3 regions of the Neoundibacterium parvum genome follow, and region 3 is predicted to be linked to each of the others. Evidence: predicted binding sites of a transcription regulator. Region 3 holds the regulator's gene; each other region holds the start of a gene.

Region 1 (5,804 bases), 630 kb from region 3:
CGACTAGGCACAGGTGTTTTTTTGTTGTTGGTTTTCATAGAGCGAGCAACTAGTTGGAAATGTGAGTCAAAATTACCAACAGGGGTCTGTTAGAATGGCAGCATTCTAACCTGTACTCACTGCAACTAACGAAATCCTCGATGTTTAGCTTTTTTAAGAAAAAACCCAAAGATGAGCCGACTTCTCCCGCAGAAGCGACTCCTGCCCTCAACTTAACGACTGCCGAGCCGCTTGCCGCACCAGCAGCGGCGCTCGACAAACCGTCTTGGTTAAGCCGACTCAAGGCCGGTCTATCCAAAACCTCGTCTAGCCTGACCACTTTGTTTGTCGGTGCAAAAATCGATGACGATTTGTACGATGAACTGGAAACCGCATTATTAATCTCAGACGCAGGCGTTGAAGCGACTCAGTTCTTATTGAATGGCCTCAAGAAAAAAGTCAAAGAAGAAAAGCTGACCGAAGCTGAACAGGTCAAGACCGCATTAAAAATGCTGCTGCTCGAATTACTCAGGCCGCTGCAAAAACCTTTAGAGCTAGGCCGGCATCAGCCGCTGGTAATGATGATCTCGGGTGTCAATGGCGCCGGAAAAACCACCACCATCGGTAAGCTAGCCAAACATTTGCAGAACCATCAACAATCGGTCTTGCTGGCGGCCGGTGACACCTTTCGCGCTGCGGCACGTGAGCAGCTCACGATTTGGGGCGAGAGAAACAATATCACCGTGATTTCCCAGGAATCCGGGGATCCGGCGGCAGTCGCCTTTGATGCGGTAGCATCGGCCAAGGCGCGTGGCACTAACGTCGTGATGGTCGACACCGCAGGCCGCCTACCTACTCAATTACACCTGATGGAAGAGCTTAAAAAAATCAAGCGTGTGATAGGCAAAGGCATGGATGGTGCCCCGCAAGAGATCCTTCTGGTGATCGATGGCAACACCGGGCAAAACGCCCTGGCACAAGTCAAGGCTTTTGATGCGGCGTTGAATTTAACTGGCTTGATCATCACCAAACTCGATGGCACTGCCAAAGGTGGCGTGCTAGCTGCGATTGCGAAAAGCCATCCTATTCCTGTGTATTTTATTGGCATCGGGGAACAGATAGAAGATTTACAAGCCTTTAATGCGCAAGAATTTGTGGATGCCTTATTTGATTAATCGCTTTCATTCAAAATCATGATCGAATTTAAAAACGTTACCAAAGAGTACACGCAAGGTGTATTTGCTTTGCGCGATATTTCACTCACGATTGCCGATGGTGAATTAATTTTTTTAGCCGGCCCCTCTGGCGCGGGGAAATCCAGTCTATTGAAATTGATCGCTGGAGTAGAACGCCCTAGTAGTGGCATCGTCAGCGTGCATGGACAAGATGTCAGTAAACTTAATGCCAGTAGCCTGCCATTTTATCGGCGCAAACTGGGCTTAATACTGCAAGGCCAAGGCTTGCTGTTGGACCGCAGCGTACTGGCCAATGTCATGCTACCTTTGATCGTCGCCGGAGCGGCTAGCAGCGAAGCGGAGATTCGTGCCAGAGCAGCCTTGGAAAAAGTCAACTTATCTGACAAAGCAGAAGCGCGCCCTTTGACACTTTCAGGCGGCGAACAGCAGCGCGTCGCGATTGCACGCGCCATCGTCAATCGCCCGCGTATTATTTTGGCCGACGAGCCTACTGCCTTTCTCGACAAAGACAATGCCAACAAAGTAGTCAACGCGCTCAAAGCATTCCAGAGCGCTGGCGTGACCTGTATTATTTCCAGCCACGATGAGCAATTACTTGAGCAAGCTAGTCGTGTTATCTATCTCAGCAAGGGAGCAATCAGCGACTCTTGGACATCTGCACTAGCCGCCTAGCCGGTTAAGGACACATTATGACTAGCTGGTTACGCCTACACCTTTCCGCGATCACAAGCGCGCTCTCACATTTACGCTCTAGCCCAGGAAATTTTCTCTTTAATACTCTGGTTGTTGCCATCGCGCTCGCACTACCGATAGCCGGTCTGACGCTGATAGAAAATATTCGCCCAGTTTCCGCTCAATTATCCATAGAGCCAGAGATCAGCATTTTTTTACTACCAACAACTCCACGCTCGGAAGCCACCGCACTTTCAATTACGATCAAGAGCATGTTGAAAGCAGCGAATGTTTCAGCCAAACTCAATTTCATTACCAAAGACAAGGCCTTGGCAGCCATGGAAGAAACATCCAGCTTGGCTGAGGTCTTGGCAACCCTAGGGGGTAATCCGCTACCAGACGCGTATGTGTTATCGCTCGCGAATGCGGATGCAGACAAAGTCGATACTCTGGTTGCGCGTTTACAGTTACTACCAAACGTCGATGTCGTACAAGTTGACTCTGCATGGGTGAAACGGCTCGCCGCCCTAGTCCAGGTATTGCAAATGTTTTTGCTATTTTTGGCGATCACCTTAGCCATGGTAGTGGTGGTGGTGATCTTTAACGCGACCCGCCTGCAAGTCATGTCGCATCAGGCAGAGATTTCAATTGCCCGCCTTTTGGGTGCCAGCAATAGTTTTATACACAAACCCTATTACTACACCGGCGCCCTGCTTGGCTTACTGGCAGGTAGCGCAGCCTTAGCGCTAATTGCTTTGGCTTTGCGGCCACTGAACCTGGCAATTGCTGATTTTGCCAAGCTCTACGCTTCTGAATTTCATTTGACACCCTTAGGTATCATCCCCAGCTTATTATTACTGGCGGCCAGTATGTGCTTAGGCTTGTTCGGTGCTTTTTTCTCGGTAAGACGTCAACTTGCACGAATTTCAAACTTTTAGTCCTCAATAAATACTCCGTTTATTTGATCTTTCTCAATAATTTCTGCAACTTTTACCGTGGAATGCGCTCTAACTTCTATAATTCAACAGAGTTAATTGATTAATAAGCAATATAATTTGTTAGCACTTTTTGACACTTTCGATATAAATAGAGGTTATTAGCACTCAAGCTCAGAGAGTGCTAATATATGAAATTGAAGTGATCGCCCTTAGCACTGTTTTATTTATTAATAGCAAGCGACTGGCAGCAAATCTGGAGGAAGAATGACTTATTCATCGACACAAACCATTACGCCGTTTTCGAGCAACACAGCTCTGGCATTGGGTTTTAGCGGCACGCTCGGAAATATTGACGCCTATATTTCTGCGGTAAATCGCCTGCCTATGCTGACGCATGAGCAAGAGATGGATTTAGCCAAACAATTGCGTGAGAATAATGATCTCAATGCCGCGCAACAATTGGTTATGTCACACTTGCGTTTGGTTGTTTCTATCGCGCGTGGATATCTTGGCTACGGCTTGCCACATGCAGACTTGATTCAAGAAGGCAATATCGGTTTGATGAAAGCAGTCAAGCGTTTCGATCCTGATCAGGGGGTGCGTTTAGTCTCGTACGCCATGCATTGGATTAAAGCCGAAATGCATGAGTACATCCTCAAAAATTGGCGCCTAGTTAAGGTAGCGACCACTAAAGCTCAGCGCAAACTGTTCTTTAATCTGCGTAGCCATAAAGAAGGTCTGGACTCTATGTCGCAGGCACAAATCGAATCGCTCGCCAAGAAACTCGACGTCAAGCGCGAAGAAGTCATAGAGATGGAAATGCGTTTGTCTGGTCGCGATATCGCGATGGACTCACAAAGCGATGATGAAGATGATAAATTTGCGCCTATCGCCTATCTGAAGACAGAAGTAGACGAACCGACTCATGTGATAGAAGCGCAGCGCTACGACAAATTGCAAAGCGAAGGTTTGGAAACTGCGCTGTCCAAATTAGATGCGCGTTCACGCCATATCATAGAGTCACGCTGGCTACAGAACGACGATGGTTCCGGTGCGACTTTGCACGAATTGGCTAGCGAATATGGCGTTTCGGCTGAACGTATCCGCCAGATCGAAAGTGCGGCATTAAAGAAAATGAAATCTGCCTTAGCTGCTTACGCATAAGCTAAAAGCATACAAAAAAATGGCGCCAATCTGGCGCCATTTTTTATTGGTTCAGATTTAAATCTGAAGATACTCGCGGTACACTACTTTAATAAAATTTTAAGATCGTGGACGATAGGCTCGGCACCTTGTCCATGCCGCACAAATAATCGAATCCTACCTTCAGGATCAAACACGTAACTGCCAGCAGTATGATCCATAGTGTAAGAGTCGGCTGTCTTGCCAGGTGCTTTTTGATAAAAGACTTTAAAATCCTTGGCTACTTTAGCAGTCGCGGCCGGGTCGCCGTATAAACCCAGAAAACGTGTATCGAAATTTGGTACATAAGCCGCCAGCAAGGCCTGCGTATCGCGCTCAGGATCCACGGTGACGAACAATACCTGCACCTTTTCAGCTAAAGTATCCATTTGCTTCATCACATTCGCCATCTCTACCATGGTGGTTGGGCAGACGTCCGGACACTGCGTATAGCCAAAGAAAATAACGACGGCTTTTCCTTTGAAATCGAGCAAGGTGCGAGTCTTACCGTTGTGGTCAGTCAGCTCGAAATTTTTGGCGTAATCCAAGCCTGTCAGGTCGGTGTTAATAAACTTATCGTTAGAATTCGAACACGAGGTCAAACACAATATGAAAGACAGACAGAACAATCTAAATTGCTTGGGCAAGTGCATCATCATTTTTACAATTTAATATAGTGATCGACCAGCAAGGCCAGAAACAGCAAAGACAAGTAGATGATAGAGAAAGTAAAGGTCTTTCTTGCGAGTATGTCGTCGTAGTGACGGTAGATGCGCCATGCATACCAAAGAAACATAATCCCAAGTATTACCGCACTGATCAGATAAATCAGACCGCTCATATGCACAGCATACGGCAACATCGTAGTGGCAAATAATGCGATGGTATACAGCCAGACATGAAAGCGGGTGAACTCCAGACCATGTGTAATCGGCAGCATAGGCAAGCCAGATTTAGCATAATCATCGCGTCGATACATTGCCAAAGCCCAAAAATGTGGCGGAGTCCAGATAAAGATAATTAGCACCAGCAGCCAAGCTTGCATAGGAACATCGTTGGCAATCGCAGCCCAACCTAATGCAGGAGGCATCGCACCGGAAAGTCCACCGATCACGATATTTTGAGGCGTTGCCGGTTTTAAAACTATGGTGTAAATCAAAGCGTAACCAACAAAAGTGGCGAAGGTTAGCCACATCGTCAGAGGATTGACGAACTGATATAAAACCCACATGCCAGCACCGCCTATCGCACAAGAAAATACCAGAATTTGAGACTCGGTAATTTCTCCGCTGGCACTTGCCCGCCGCGCAGTCCTCGCCATTCGGGAATCAATTTCACGCTCTATCAGACAATTGATAGCGAAAGCTGCTCCAGCCAGCAACCAGATACCAACGGTGGCGGCAAGCATAACGCGCCAGTCTGGAAAATCTGGTGTCGCCAAAAACATTCCAATAATGGCGCAGAAGACGGCGAGCTGCGTAACGCGCGGTTTAGTCAGCGCCATATATTGCGCAAAACGGTTATTAGAAATACTCAAAGTTGTCATGAAAAATCAAGGGGTTGCAGCGTGCCGAACTCGGTAGTTTAACATGCACAGCAAAAGCACGAGCAAAGCCGCTCCAGCATTATGGATTACGGCAATCAACAAAGGCCAGGAAAAAAACACTGTCGAAGCGCCACTTAGCAATTGCAGAAAAATGAGAATAAATAGAGCTTTGGCGAGATTGCTTGCCACACCTATTTTTTTAACTAGATAGGCCAGATAAAGTATCACAAACACGACTAGCCAAGCAAAACTACGGTGTACCCATTGAATTGCAACTAAGGCCGAAAATGG
Region 2 (5,804 bases), 2.3 Mb from region 3:
GTCAACGGTCTAGTTGGTATAGGCCCCAACGGCAAAGGCGGGTTTGGCTTGGAAGTGGCGCTCAACGTGAGCATCCCTGGTATGGAACGCGCCACCGCCGAGGCACTTGTGCATAAGGCGCATGAAGTTTGCCCTTACTCAAACGCGACCCGCGGCAATATCGATGTCAAAGTCACGTTGCTGTAATTGCGCTAAGCAGTTTTAGTTCTTGAAAGCCGCCCAGAGTACTGAGCGGCTTTTTTCACGTTTACAAGCAAACATTAATAATTTTTCATGCTCATGTAAAGCTTGCTTGACATTGCTAATTTTCCGTTTATTATGTAAAGACTGCTTTACATGGAATACGTCAATTTTGCTGGAATCTAGGTAAGTGCAGTTTTTTCAACTGGCATGTAGAGAATTTTATATGCTATTTTTTTACCTACAGGTGTCAAGCACCCTTTACAAAATGGAGAATTAGCATGCGTGAGAAACAAATGAATCAACTTTATCTACGTGAATTTTTTGGATCTATCCTGCTTTACCTGATGGTTCTCTTCCCCGTCACCTGGATTGCCAAAGACATGCCGGACAGCATCACGCGCACCCTACTTGCGCTCACGCCCATGCTGCCAGCACTAGGGATGTTATGGGCGATCCTGCGTCACTTCAAGCGCATGGACGAATATCTGAGAATCTGGAACTTGGAATGCATCTCATTGGCAGGCGCCTTGACCGCCGTTTTCAGTCTCACCTATGGTTTTTTGGAAGGTGTAGGCTTTCCCCGTTTGAGTATGTTCGTCATCTGGGGAGTCTTTATGGGCGGCTGGGGCATCATTGCCTGTGTGCGCAAATCGATGGAAAAATGAAATGAAAAACCATGTCAGAGAATTGCGTGGCGCACGAGAGTGGAGCCAAGCCCAATTGGCCGATCAACTGGAAGTCTCGCGGCAAACCATCAATGCGATAGAGACGGGGCGCTATGATCCGAGTTTGCCATTAGCATTTGCGATTGCTAAGTTATTTCAACAATCTATAGAAGAAATTTTTCAGACTGATTGATACAAAAAAGATTTAATAAATATTAAACATACACCTGAGTTTAATATTGATTAAGGACCCTCGCCAGGAAGTAAAAAGGGCAGATGATTTGAAGCATCCGCCCTTTTTACGTCTTGGAGAAGATCAATCCAAAACCTGATTAATCGTCCCGGTGCCCTCTATCATGTCCACGACCGTGTTCATGTTCATGTTCATGTTCACGACCATGCCCCCTGTCGTCATCGCGATCATCGTAACGCCGAGGTTCATTTCGATATTCATTTCGATATTCATTTCGGTAGCCATCATCGCGATAGCGCACTTCGCGGTAACGCGGCACAACCACCTCGTTATACCAGCGCTCGCGCACAAAATACACCTGACGACCACAGGCATCATAGCGATAGCAGTGCTTTTCCCAATGTCTGGAATGCCCCTCCGGCACCATTAAATACAAGGGAGGCCTTTGCACTGTGACGTGTTCTATGATGCGTGGTTCGCGATAAATGACCTGAGGGGCTTGCTGGAAACCTCCCAAATCGAGGTGACCGTAAAAACCTGGCTGGCCAAATTGTATAGAAACACCGACATCGGATGCCTGAACGCTGGCAGAAAACAGCACAGCGATAACCAAACCTACTTTAATAAAGAACTTATCCACGATACGCTTTCACATTGAGAATGACTGACACTGCACATCTAACGGCTCAAGCAGCTTTTTCGATGACAAGAATGAAAAAATAGCGCTTGATTTTTTATAAACTCTACCGCATATAAAGACTTATTAGCGTCTCTAGTCTACTGGATACTCTGGCAAAAGGCCGCGGGCCAAAGGGTAACAAGATGTAAAAATAAAGGCTAAGAACTTGATTTTTAAAAGAAAAATATGTTTTTACATAAGTCGTTCTTGAAAAAATAGAGACACGCCCATATAATTAGCACTCAAGCACAGAGAGTGCTAAAACCCTCTGTAGCAATAGATTTTCAGTGTGACGCTATCATTACAGCAATATTTTGTTTTGGTAAGACACATTTAATTTGTACCACCATTTTTACTTATCGTAATTTATTAGGAGTCAATATGAATCTTCGTCCCCTGTATGATCGCATCATCGTTAAACGTCTGGATCAAGAAACAAAGACAGCATCCGGTATCGTATTGCCTGACGCTGCAGCTGAAAAGCCAGATCAAGGTGAAGTTTTAGCAGTTGGTCAAGGCAAGATGTTAGAAGACGGTAAAGTACGCCCATTGGAAGTTAAAGTCGGTGATCGCGTCTTGTTCGGTAAATATTCTGGTCAAGCTGTCAAAGTTGACGGTAATGAAGTTCTGGTGATGCGCGAAGAAGATGTTTTCGCTATCGTTCAGAAATAATTGATCACAATCTAAAGAATTCGGAGAAACAACATGGCAGCTAAGCAAGTAATTTTCGGCGATGATGCACGCGCTAAGATTGTAAATGGCGTTAACATTCTGGCTAACGCAGTTAAAGTAACACTGGGCCCTAAAGGCCGTAACGTAGTTCTGGAGCGTTCATATGGCGCCCCTACCGTGACTAAAGATGGTGTTTCAGTCGCTAAAGAAATCGAACTCAAAGACAAACTGGAAAACATGGGCGCGCAGCTCGTGAAAGAAGTTGCTTCCCGCACTTCTGACAATGCTGGTGACGGTACGACTACCGCTACAGTTTTGGCACAAGCTATCGTTCGCGAAGGCTTCAAATTGGTAGCAGCTGGTTTTAACCCAACTGACCTGAAACGCGGTATCGACAAAGCGGTTATCGCTATCGTTGCTGAGATCAAAGTTTTGGCTAAGCCAACGACAACCAACAAAGAGATCGCTCAAGTTGGTTCTATCTCTGCTAACTCCGACGCAAACATCGGTGACATCATCGCTAAAGCGATGGACAAAGTCGGCAAAGAAGGCGTGATCACTGTTGAAGACGGTAAGTCTTTGGACAATGAACTCGACATCGTTGAAGGTATGCAGTTTGACCGTGGCTATCTGTCACCATACTTCATCAACAACCCAGAAAAGCAAGCCGTTATCCTGGATAACCCGTTTGTTCTGCTGTACGACAAAAAAGTTTCCAACATCCGTGACCTGCTCCCGGTATTGGAACAAGTCGCTAAAGCTGGCCGTCCTTTGCTGATCATCGCTGAAGACGTCGATGGCGAAGCCTTGGCAACTCTGGTTGTCAACAACATCCGCGGCATCTTGAAAACTGCTGCTGTTAAAGCACCAGGTTTTGGCGATCGTCGTAAAGCGATGTTGGAAGATATCGCTATCTTGACTGGTGGCCAAGTGATTGCAGAAGAAGTTGGTCTGTCACTGGAAAAAGTTACTTTGACCGATCTGGGCCAAGCTAAGCGTATCGAAATCGGTAAAGAAAACACAATCATCATCGACGGCGCTGGTCAAGCAATCGGTATCGAAGCACGCGTTAAACAAATCCGCGCTCAGATCGAAGAAGCAAGCTCTGACTACGACCGTGAAAAATTGCAAGAGCGCGTAGCCAAGTTGGCCGGCGGTGTTGCAGTGATCAAGGTTGGTGCTGCGACTGAAGTTGAAATGAAAGAGAAAAAAGCGCGCGTTGAAGACGCTCTGCATGCAACACGTGCAGCAGTTGAAGAAGGCGTAGTACCTGGCGGTGGTGTTGCTCTGTTGCGCGCACGTCAAGCAGCTGGCGCTATCAAAGGCGACAACGCTGATCAAGATGCCGGTATCAAGCTGGTATTGAAAGCAATCGAAGCACCATTGCGCGAAATCGTTGCAAATGCTGGTGGCGAGCCAAGTATCGTGGTTAACGCCATCATCAACGGCACTGGTAACTACGGTTTCAATGCAGCCAATGACACTTATGGTGACATGATAGAAATGGGTATTTTGGATCCAGCTAAAGTAACACGTTCAGCATTGCAAAATGCCGCATCTGTTGCCGGTCTGATCTTGACTACCGATGCGATGGTTGCTGAATTGCCAGATGACAAAGCTGCCGGTGGTATGGGCGGTGGCGACATGGGTGGTATGGGCGGCATGGGTGGTATGGGCGGCATGATGTAATTACCCTTGAGGTAAAGTTCTAAAGAAAAGCCCTGCATTATTTGCAGGGCTTTTTTCTTGCCTAGTTGTTTTTATTTCCCAACTAAGTTCAAAAGCCAATTCGCATATTTGCCACTATAAATCAGTCAAATCTCAAGAAAAATGCGGGAATATTTGGATTTTCATCTAGCATCTTGACAGCAACATCCATGCCTCTGATACTGCCGCACCGAAGTGACCCTTCGCACAATTAAGATTTATTCCAAAAAACATACTGGGGACAATATGGCGCTGCAACAACTTAGCGACGAGCAAATCAGTAACTGGACTCGCGCCCAAAAGGACGAGTGGTGGTTGAGCAATATCTATCGCGGCAGCATGGCGCAATTAACGCTGCGCTCGGCAGTGACCGGTTTTTTACTGGGTGGCATATTGGCAGCCACTGCGCTATATGTCGGCGCTAAAACTGGAATAGGCATAGGCGTCAACCTGACCTCAGTTATTCTGGCGTTTGCCTTGTTTAAGATGATGCATAGTGCTGGCATCGCTTCGGATTTCACAATTTTAGAAAATAATTGTTCACAATCGATAGCCACTGCAGCAGGTTATATGGTCTCGCCCATGATTTCCAGCCTGACCGCCTACATGATCGTTACTGGCGTCATCATTCCCTGGTGGCAGATGCTGATCTGGATGGTGGTAGTGGCCACCCTCGGTGTGCTGATCGCCTTCCCCATGAAGCGCCGCTTCATCAATGAAGACCAACTACCCTTCCCTGAGGGGCGTGCGGCTGGTGTGGTACTCGATGCCCTATATACCGGCAATGCCGCCAGCGGTATGTACAAGGCGCGTCTGCTCGGTATGACCGCTGTATTTACCGGTCTGTATCAAATGATAGTGAGCGATGGTTGGATGAAATTGATCCAATTCAAAATTCTTCGTATGGATAAATGGACCGGTATGACTGAGGCCTGGAACCTGCATGAACGCTTAGATACCTATTACTACATGGCGGCGGTGAAATACGATTTATGGATACCAAAGATACTCGGTGTCGATTTCCGTACACTGGGTCTGCGCCTGACCCTAGACGCCGCGATGTTAGGTGTCGGTGGCCTGATGGGCATACGCGTTGCTTCCAGCGTCTTACTAGGCGCTTTCATCAACTTCGTCATTTTGGCACCTATCATGATAGGTCAAGGCGATATCGCCCCACGCGTAAACGCCGCCGGGACATTGGTCGCCTTGTCGCGCTCAGAAATCGTCAATCAGTGGTCGCTATGGTGGGGGGTCTCCATGATGGTGGTCGGTGCGCTAGTTGGTTTAATGGCGAAACCCGAAATTTTCACTACGGCCTTCAAATCTTTCACAAAAAAACAAGTAAAAACTGATGCTGGAAGCGATGTCTTACGCGATATCGAAGTCCCCCTCTGGATATCGTATGTTGGCGTGCCAATTTTCAGCGTACTCGGTGCCACCGTCACCCATGAATTTTTCGGTGTGCCCTGGCTACTGTCTTTCATCTCACTACCCTTGATTTTTGTTCTGACGGTAATTGCAGTCAACGCCATGGCACTAACATCATGGGTGCCACAAGGTGCGCTAGCAAAAATCACCCAATTCTCTATCGGTGCGGTCGATCATACCAACCCGGCGAGTAATATTATTCCGGCTGGTATGACGGCGGAAATCGCCATGAATGCGTCTAGCCTACTATCCGATATCAAGCCTGGCTATATGCTAG
Region 3 (5,804 bases):
GCAAGAATCGTGGTCCAACTCAAAAGAGACATCAGCAGCAAAACATAGCTGAGTAAATGACTAAAGCCATCCACTTGTGTCCAATACTGAGTGAGCGCAGCGGACATGTCTCTAGTTCAAACTTAATTTAAACCAAGCACATCATACATATCGTAAAGACCGGTCTTTTTATCCGCCAGAAAACGAGCCGCACGCAAACTGCCATGTGCATATGTGACGCGACTAGATGATTTATGCGAGATTTCAACTCGTTCACCGATACCGGCAAACAAAACCGTATGGTCACCAACGATATCGCCACCACGTATGGTTGCAAAACCGATAGAAGAAGGATCGCGCTCACCGGTAACACCCACCCGTGAAAACACCCCTACTTCATTTAAATCGCGACCTAAAGTATCAGCGATGACTTCACCCATCTTCAAGGCAGTACCAGAAGGCGCGTCAATTTTATGGCGATGATGCGCCTCGACTATCTCAATATCGTAGCCGTGTGAAAAACTTTTCGCTGCCATTTCCAAGAGCTTTAAGGTGACATTCACGCCCACGCTCATATTCGGAGCAAATACGATCGCGGTTTTTTCTGCCGCTGCAGCAATCGCCGCCTTGCCTGCCTCATCAAAACCAGTCGTGCCTATGATCATCTTAATACCATGTTCGGCACAATATTCCAGATGTTTGAGTGTGCCTTCCGGGCGGGTAAAGTCAATCAGATAGTCAGCATCAGCCAAGGCAATAGAGAAATCTGAGGAAATCAAAACCCCTGCTGGTTTGCCCAAGGTCGCGCCGGCATCACTACCAAGAAATGCTGACTCAGGTATATCCAAAGCCCCGGCCAAAACTGTGTCTTGCGCTTCAGCGATGCTCTCTACTAACATCTTCCCCATGCGGCCTGATGCGCCAGCCACTGCAATTTTTAATACCGTCATATCACTAGTCTTTCTTATTTTTTCTTGGGAGCTTCGATGTCTGGAGAAGTTGCCGCCTTCATGCCTATAGCCGAACTGGTAATGTGTGCCAGATAGTCTTTTTCGGTCGGCAGATTGCCGCCCTCAAAGCGTTCCACGGTATTATTTTTAAAGAAGACGGTGACACGGCTAGTCACCAGTTCACCGTCGGTTTTCAGCAAACGGAATGGATAATCCCATCTGTCTTCATGAAACATATCGGTCAATAAAGCAGTACCAAGCAGGAAGCGCACTTGCTCGCGTGTCATACCGTTCTTGAGTTGAGATACCATTTCTTGAGATACAAAGTTTCCCTGCTGTATCGTCATACGATAGGGAGAAACGTAGCCAAACAGTTTATTTAAGCCCGTAGGAGCGATCACTTGAGTGCCATCCGTCTCGGTAGTAACTGCCGGTGCATCCTTCAGCAAGGGGCTTTTCGTGGTGCAGCCAGATAAAAAAGCAACCAAGCTAAGGCCAAGCAATGCGCTTAGCGTGTGGTGGGATTTCTTAGAAAACAACAATCGCATAGAGAACCTCAATATATTGAGCAAAAATGTAGGAGCTGCAAATTTCAGATAAGATGGCAATATAAATATTAGCAGTCGCCAAAACCCTATATCATAAAGCAGATAGTAATTCATTTACCGAAAACATGACGAATAGCACCCCCAACCTCAAAGCTAGCGGATTAAAGGCGACCTTACCGCGTCTAAAAATCTTGGAAATATTCCAAAGCAGCTCAGTCCGGCATTTGACAGCGGAAGATGTGTATAAGATCCTGCTGAATGAAAATATGGATGTAGGCTTAGCCACAGTCTATCGGGTATTGACACAATTCGAGCAGGCAGGCTTATTGCATCGCAATCATTTTGAAACCGGCAAAGCCATCTTTGAATTGAATGAAGGCTCACACCATGATCACTTGGTTTGCCTCAATTGCGGCATGGTAGAAGAATTTTATGATGAAGAAATAGAACGCCGGCAGCAGGCCATCGCAGACAGCAAAGGTTTCACGATTTCAGATCATGCCTTGGCGCTTTATGGCTATTGCTCAAAGCCAGACTGCGGTCCCAAAAACAGAAAAAATTAACAGAAAAAACTAAGCATTTTAGTTTGCCGCCTAGTTTTTTTCGCAGTGATATCAATGTGGGTTCTGGCGCTGCTGGCGAATTTTCGTCGCCACTTGCGCCACCGCATCTAGCACCTTTTTTGCATTAAACGGCTTCACGATATAGCCGCTAATCCCCGCATGTACTGCCTCGGTCACGGTTTCCTGATCCTTGTTTGCTGTGACCATCAAAATAAATACATCTGGCATGACTAATTTAATGCTTTTCAGGGCTTCTAAACCGCTGACCTTAGGCATGACCACATCGAGCAAAATGATGTTTGGCTTTAATTTAATCGCCATTTCATGCGCCACATCACCATCGGTAGCCTCGCCCACCAAGTTGTAATCCTCGCTTCTCAAGATAACTCTTAAAGTTTCTCTTGTGATATCGCTGTCATCAACAATCAATATGGAAATATCTTTATTATTTAACATAGCGGCTCATTATTGATTAGTAAATTTTATTTGCTTTGCACTCATCTACTTAATTTAATGACTAAGTGCATTCGAGAGAAGTTTGGCGGTGATATCCACAATAGGGATTACCCTTTCATAAGCCATGCGAGTTGGCCCTATCACGCCCAAGGTACCTACAATCTTACCATTAACCGCATATGGTGCTGTCACCACGCTCATCTCATCCATAGGCACTAGATTCGATTCACCACCGATAAAAATCTGCACCCCGGTCGCCTTACTCGACATATCCAACAATTGCATTAAACCAGTTTTTTGCTCAAACATGTCAAATAACTTACGCAAAGACGTCATGTTCGAGGACAGATCTGCCACATTCAACAAATTGCGCTCACCTGAGATCACGACATCGTCAGCATGCTCAGCCATGGCGTCACTTCCAGCCTCTACTGCGGCCTGCATTAAACGCGACATGTCATCGCGCAACTGGCGTAACTCAGTAGTGATACGCAAGCGCGCATCATCAAAACTAAGTCCGCCAAAATTTTGATTCAGGTAATTTGCTGCCTGCACTAATTGCGAGGGGCTGTAATCGACATCGGTCAGCAGTAGGCGGTTATGCACTTCTTTACTTGGTGTGACCACCACCAACAAGATACGTTTTTCCGATAAACGTAAGAATTCAAGCTGCTGAAAACTAGACTCTTGGCGCGCGGTCATGACTACGCCTGCAAACTGCGACAAAGACGACAAAACCTGAGCCGCATTGGCGATAATTTTTTGCGGTGGAGTGGAAAAAATGCGCGACTGCAAACGTGATTCCAAAGCTGCTTCATCGATCACTTGTACCGTCAATAACTGATCGACGAAAACACGATAACCAAGCGGCGTCGGCACCCGCCCCGCTGAAGTATGCGGGCTAGTAACGAAACCCATGTGCTCCAGATCCACCATCACATTGCGTATCGTGGCGGGCGATAATTCTAGCCCGGATATTTGCGACAGCGCACGCGATCCGACTGGCTGCCCGTCAGCGATATAGCGTTCCACCAGAGCCTTGAGCAAGGTTTGTGCACGAGTATCAAGTTGCATAAAAATTTATTCAGAAAATATGAAGAAAATCGGAAATACCCTGCGTTACAGACTAGCGTAAATTTTACGACTGACTCACTATAGATAGGTAAAAATTTGATGCAAATTCGAAATTGTGACATCCGGTTTGACGTGTTGATGACGCGTGTCTTCGGGTTTTAAGTTTCGACGATTCATCCATACTCCCTGCATTCCGACCTGCTGCGCTGCAGCCACATCCAAAGCTAAATCATCCCCAACAAACAAGACTTGCTGAGGCAGTAAATTTAAGGCGGCGCAGGCTGCTGTAAAAATACGTGGATCAGGCTTAGCGCAACCAAAACTATGGGCTGCCAACGACACTTTAAAATACGGCGCCAAACCTATTGCCTGCAAATCCGCAAAACCATTCGAGATTGAGCCTAAAGATACCTGCGTCTGCAGCTGATTCAACACGGGTATGACTTCATCATACAATTGCACCTTATTGCGCGCATCAGCAAACACCGCCATGGCTTGATCCGCCAAACTTTGATCGCTACCGTATTCATGAAACACCTGACTCAACATGGTATGCCTGAGCGCCCACAAATCATACTCGAAGCGCGGATTGGTTTTCACCAGCGCCTGCCTGCGTTTGCGCAAACTCTCTATCGTATGATGTTGCGCAATGCCAGGAGCATGCACATCCATCCACTGATGCAAAGTCAGTTCCGCCTGCATAATGACCGTTTCTACGGGCCACAAAGTGTCGTCCAGATCAAACAGCACCGCTTTAATACTCATACTTACTCACTTTTAATATTCACAACATAAGTAATTATGTTCTAATCTGGCTCATCTTTGCGATCAATCCACGTACTTTATGACTTCTCCTGCAAAAACTATCGCACTAGTCGGTAAGTACAATGCGCCGGGCATTACCGAATCCCTGATAGAACTGGCAAATTTTCTGGATCATGCCGGACATACCGTCGTGTTAGAGTCAGAAACTGCACTCAACATGGATCTGAAAAACTTTAGCCAGATGGCCGCGCCAGAAATTGGTAAATATGCGGACGCTGCCATCGTTCTCGGTGGCGATGGCACCATGCTGGGTATTGCACGCCAGCTGGCACCTTACAATGTTCCACTGATAGGGATTAATCAAGGCCGCCTGGGCTTTATTACGGATATCCCGCTGGAGCGCATGATCCCTGTCGTCACAGAAATGCTGGATGGAAAATACGTTTCTGAGCGTCGTAGTTTATTGCAAGCCATCGTAATACGTGATGGCAATCAAATCTTTAGCGGCATGGCATTCAACGACATCGTTGTTTCGCGTGGCGCTGGCTCTGGCATGGTTGAATTGCGAGTCGATGTGGACCAACAGTTTATGTACAATCAACGCTCTGACGGTCTGATCGTATCCACCCCGACTGGCTCTACCGCGTATTCCCTGTCAGCCGGAGGCCCCCTGCTACACCCGAGTTTATCCGGCATCGTGATGGTACCGATCGCGCCACATGCGCTATCTAACCGACCTATCGTTTTACCTGACACTAGCGAAGTCAGTATAGAAATCGTGGCAGGACGCGACATCAGCGTCAACTTTGATATGCAATCCTTCGCGAGCTTGCTGTATCAGGACAGGATAATCATCAAACGTTCGGCCCATACCGTCACCTTTCTGCACCCGCAAGGCTGGAATTATTACGATACTTTGAGAGAAAAATTACACTGGAATGAGTATCCCTCGGTAGAAGGCGCTTTGCGTTAAAATAAGCACTGGTTTCTGCCATGCTATTTCGCGGCTGTATTTTTAAGTTTTAATTTCCAGCAGCGCCTTCTTCCTCAACCTTTTCCTGTCAAACCCTATGCTGCGCACGCTTGCTATACGTGATTTTGTTATCGTTGATGCGATAGAACTAGAATTTTCAAATGGATTCACCGTTTTCACGGGAGAAACCGGCGCCGGAAAATCTATTTTGATCGATGCACTGGCGTTGGCGCTGGGTGGCCGTGGCGATGCCAGCATGGTCAGAGAAGGTGCCGCCAAAGCCGAAATTTGCGCGACATTTTCGATTAATCCACAAAGCGCTATGTGGCTAGAAGAAAATGATTTTAGCGATGCTGAACAAGAATTATTGCTCAGACGCGTAATAGACAATGCAGGGCGTTCCAAGGCTTACATCAACGGCAGCAGCGCCACTGCATCCCAGTTGCGCGAATTGGGAGATATGCTGGTCGACATTCATGGCCAACACGCCCATCAA

Evidence for each region. Region 3 encodes HrcA, which represses chaperone genes, less so after heat shock. Its sites were predicted from a motif close to TTAGCACTCNNNNNNNNNGAGTGCTAA; they were not measured.
Region 1: rpoH (RNA polymerase sigma factor RpoH) is a predicted target of HrcA. The motif match lies at 2,944-2,970, and genes of this name have one in related genera.
Region 2: groES (co-chaperone GroES) is a predicted target of HrcA. The motif match lies at 1,956-1,982, and genes of this name have one in related genera.

The regions. Positions count from the first base shown of each region.
Region 1 is NZ_CP034464.1:2,739,635-2,745,438, reverse strand. Features, by position in the region: gene rsmD (16S rRNA (guanine(966)-N(2))-methyltransferase RsmD) at 1-38, opposite strand, end outside; gene ftsY (signal recognition particle-docking protein FtsY) at 141-1,154, shown strand; gene EJN92_RS11990 (cell division ATP-binding protein FtsE) at 1,173-1,847, shown strand; gene EJN92_RS11985 (cell division protein FtsX) at 1,865-2,785, shown strand; gene rpoH (RNA polymerase sigma factor RpoH) at 3,050-3,949, shown strand; gene EJN92_RS11975 (SCO family protein) at 4,033-4,626, opposite strand; gene cyoE (heme o synthase) at 4,629-5,513, opposite strand; gene EJN92_RS11965 (COX15/CtaA family protein) at 5,520-5,804, opposite strand, start outside.
Region 2 is NZ_CP034464.1:1,099,759-1,105,562, forward strand. Features, by position in the region: gene EJN92_RS04635 (organic hydroperoxide resistance protein) at 1-186, shown strand, start outside; gene EJN92_RS04640 (hypothetical protein) at 462-848, shown strand; gene EJN92_RS04645 (helix-turn-helix transcriptional regulator) at 850-1,041, shown strand; gene EJN92_RS04650 (hypothetical protein) at 1,181-1,681, opposite strand; gene groES (co-chaperone GroES) at 2,102-2,392, shown strand; gene groL (chaperonin GroEL) at 2,426-4,081, shown strand; gene EJN92_RS04665 (OPT family oligopeptide transporter) at 4,346-5,804, shown strand, end outside.
Region 3 is NZ_CP034464.1:3,374,407-3,380,210, reverse strand. Features, by position in the region: gene EJN92_RS14775 (MotA/TolQ/ExbB proton channel family protein) at 1-107, opposite strand, end outside; gene dapB (4-hydroxy-tetrahydrodipicolinate reductase) at 123-929, opposite strand; gene EJN92_RS14765 (outer membrane protein assembly factor BamE) at 944-1,477, opposite strand; gene fur (ferric iron uptake transcriptional regulator) at 1,603-2,040, shown strand; gene EJN92_RS14755 (response regulator) at 2,092-2,496, opposite strand; gene hrcA (heat-inducible transcriptional repressor HrcA) at 2,551-3,570, opposite strand; gene EJN92_RS14745 (HAD family hydrolase) at 3,649-4,335, opposite strand; gene EJN92_RS14740 (NAD kinase) at 4,415-5,308, shown strand; gene recN (DNA repair protein RecN) at 5,406-5,804, shown strand, end outside.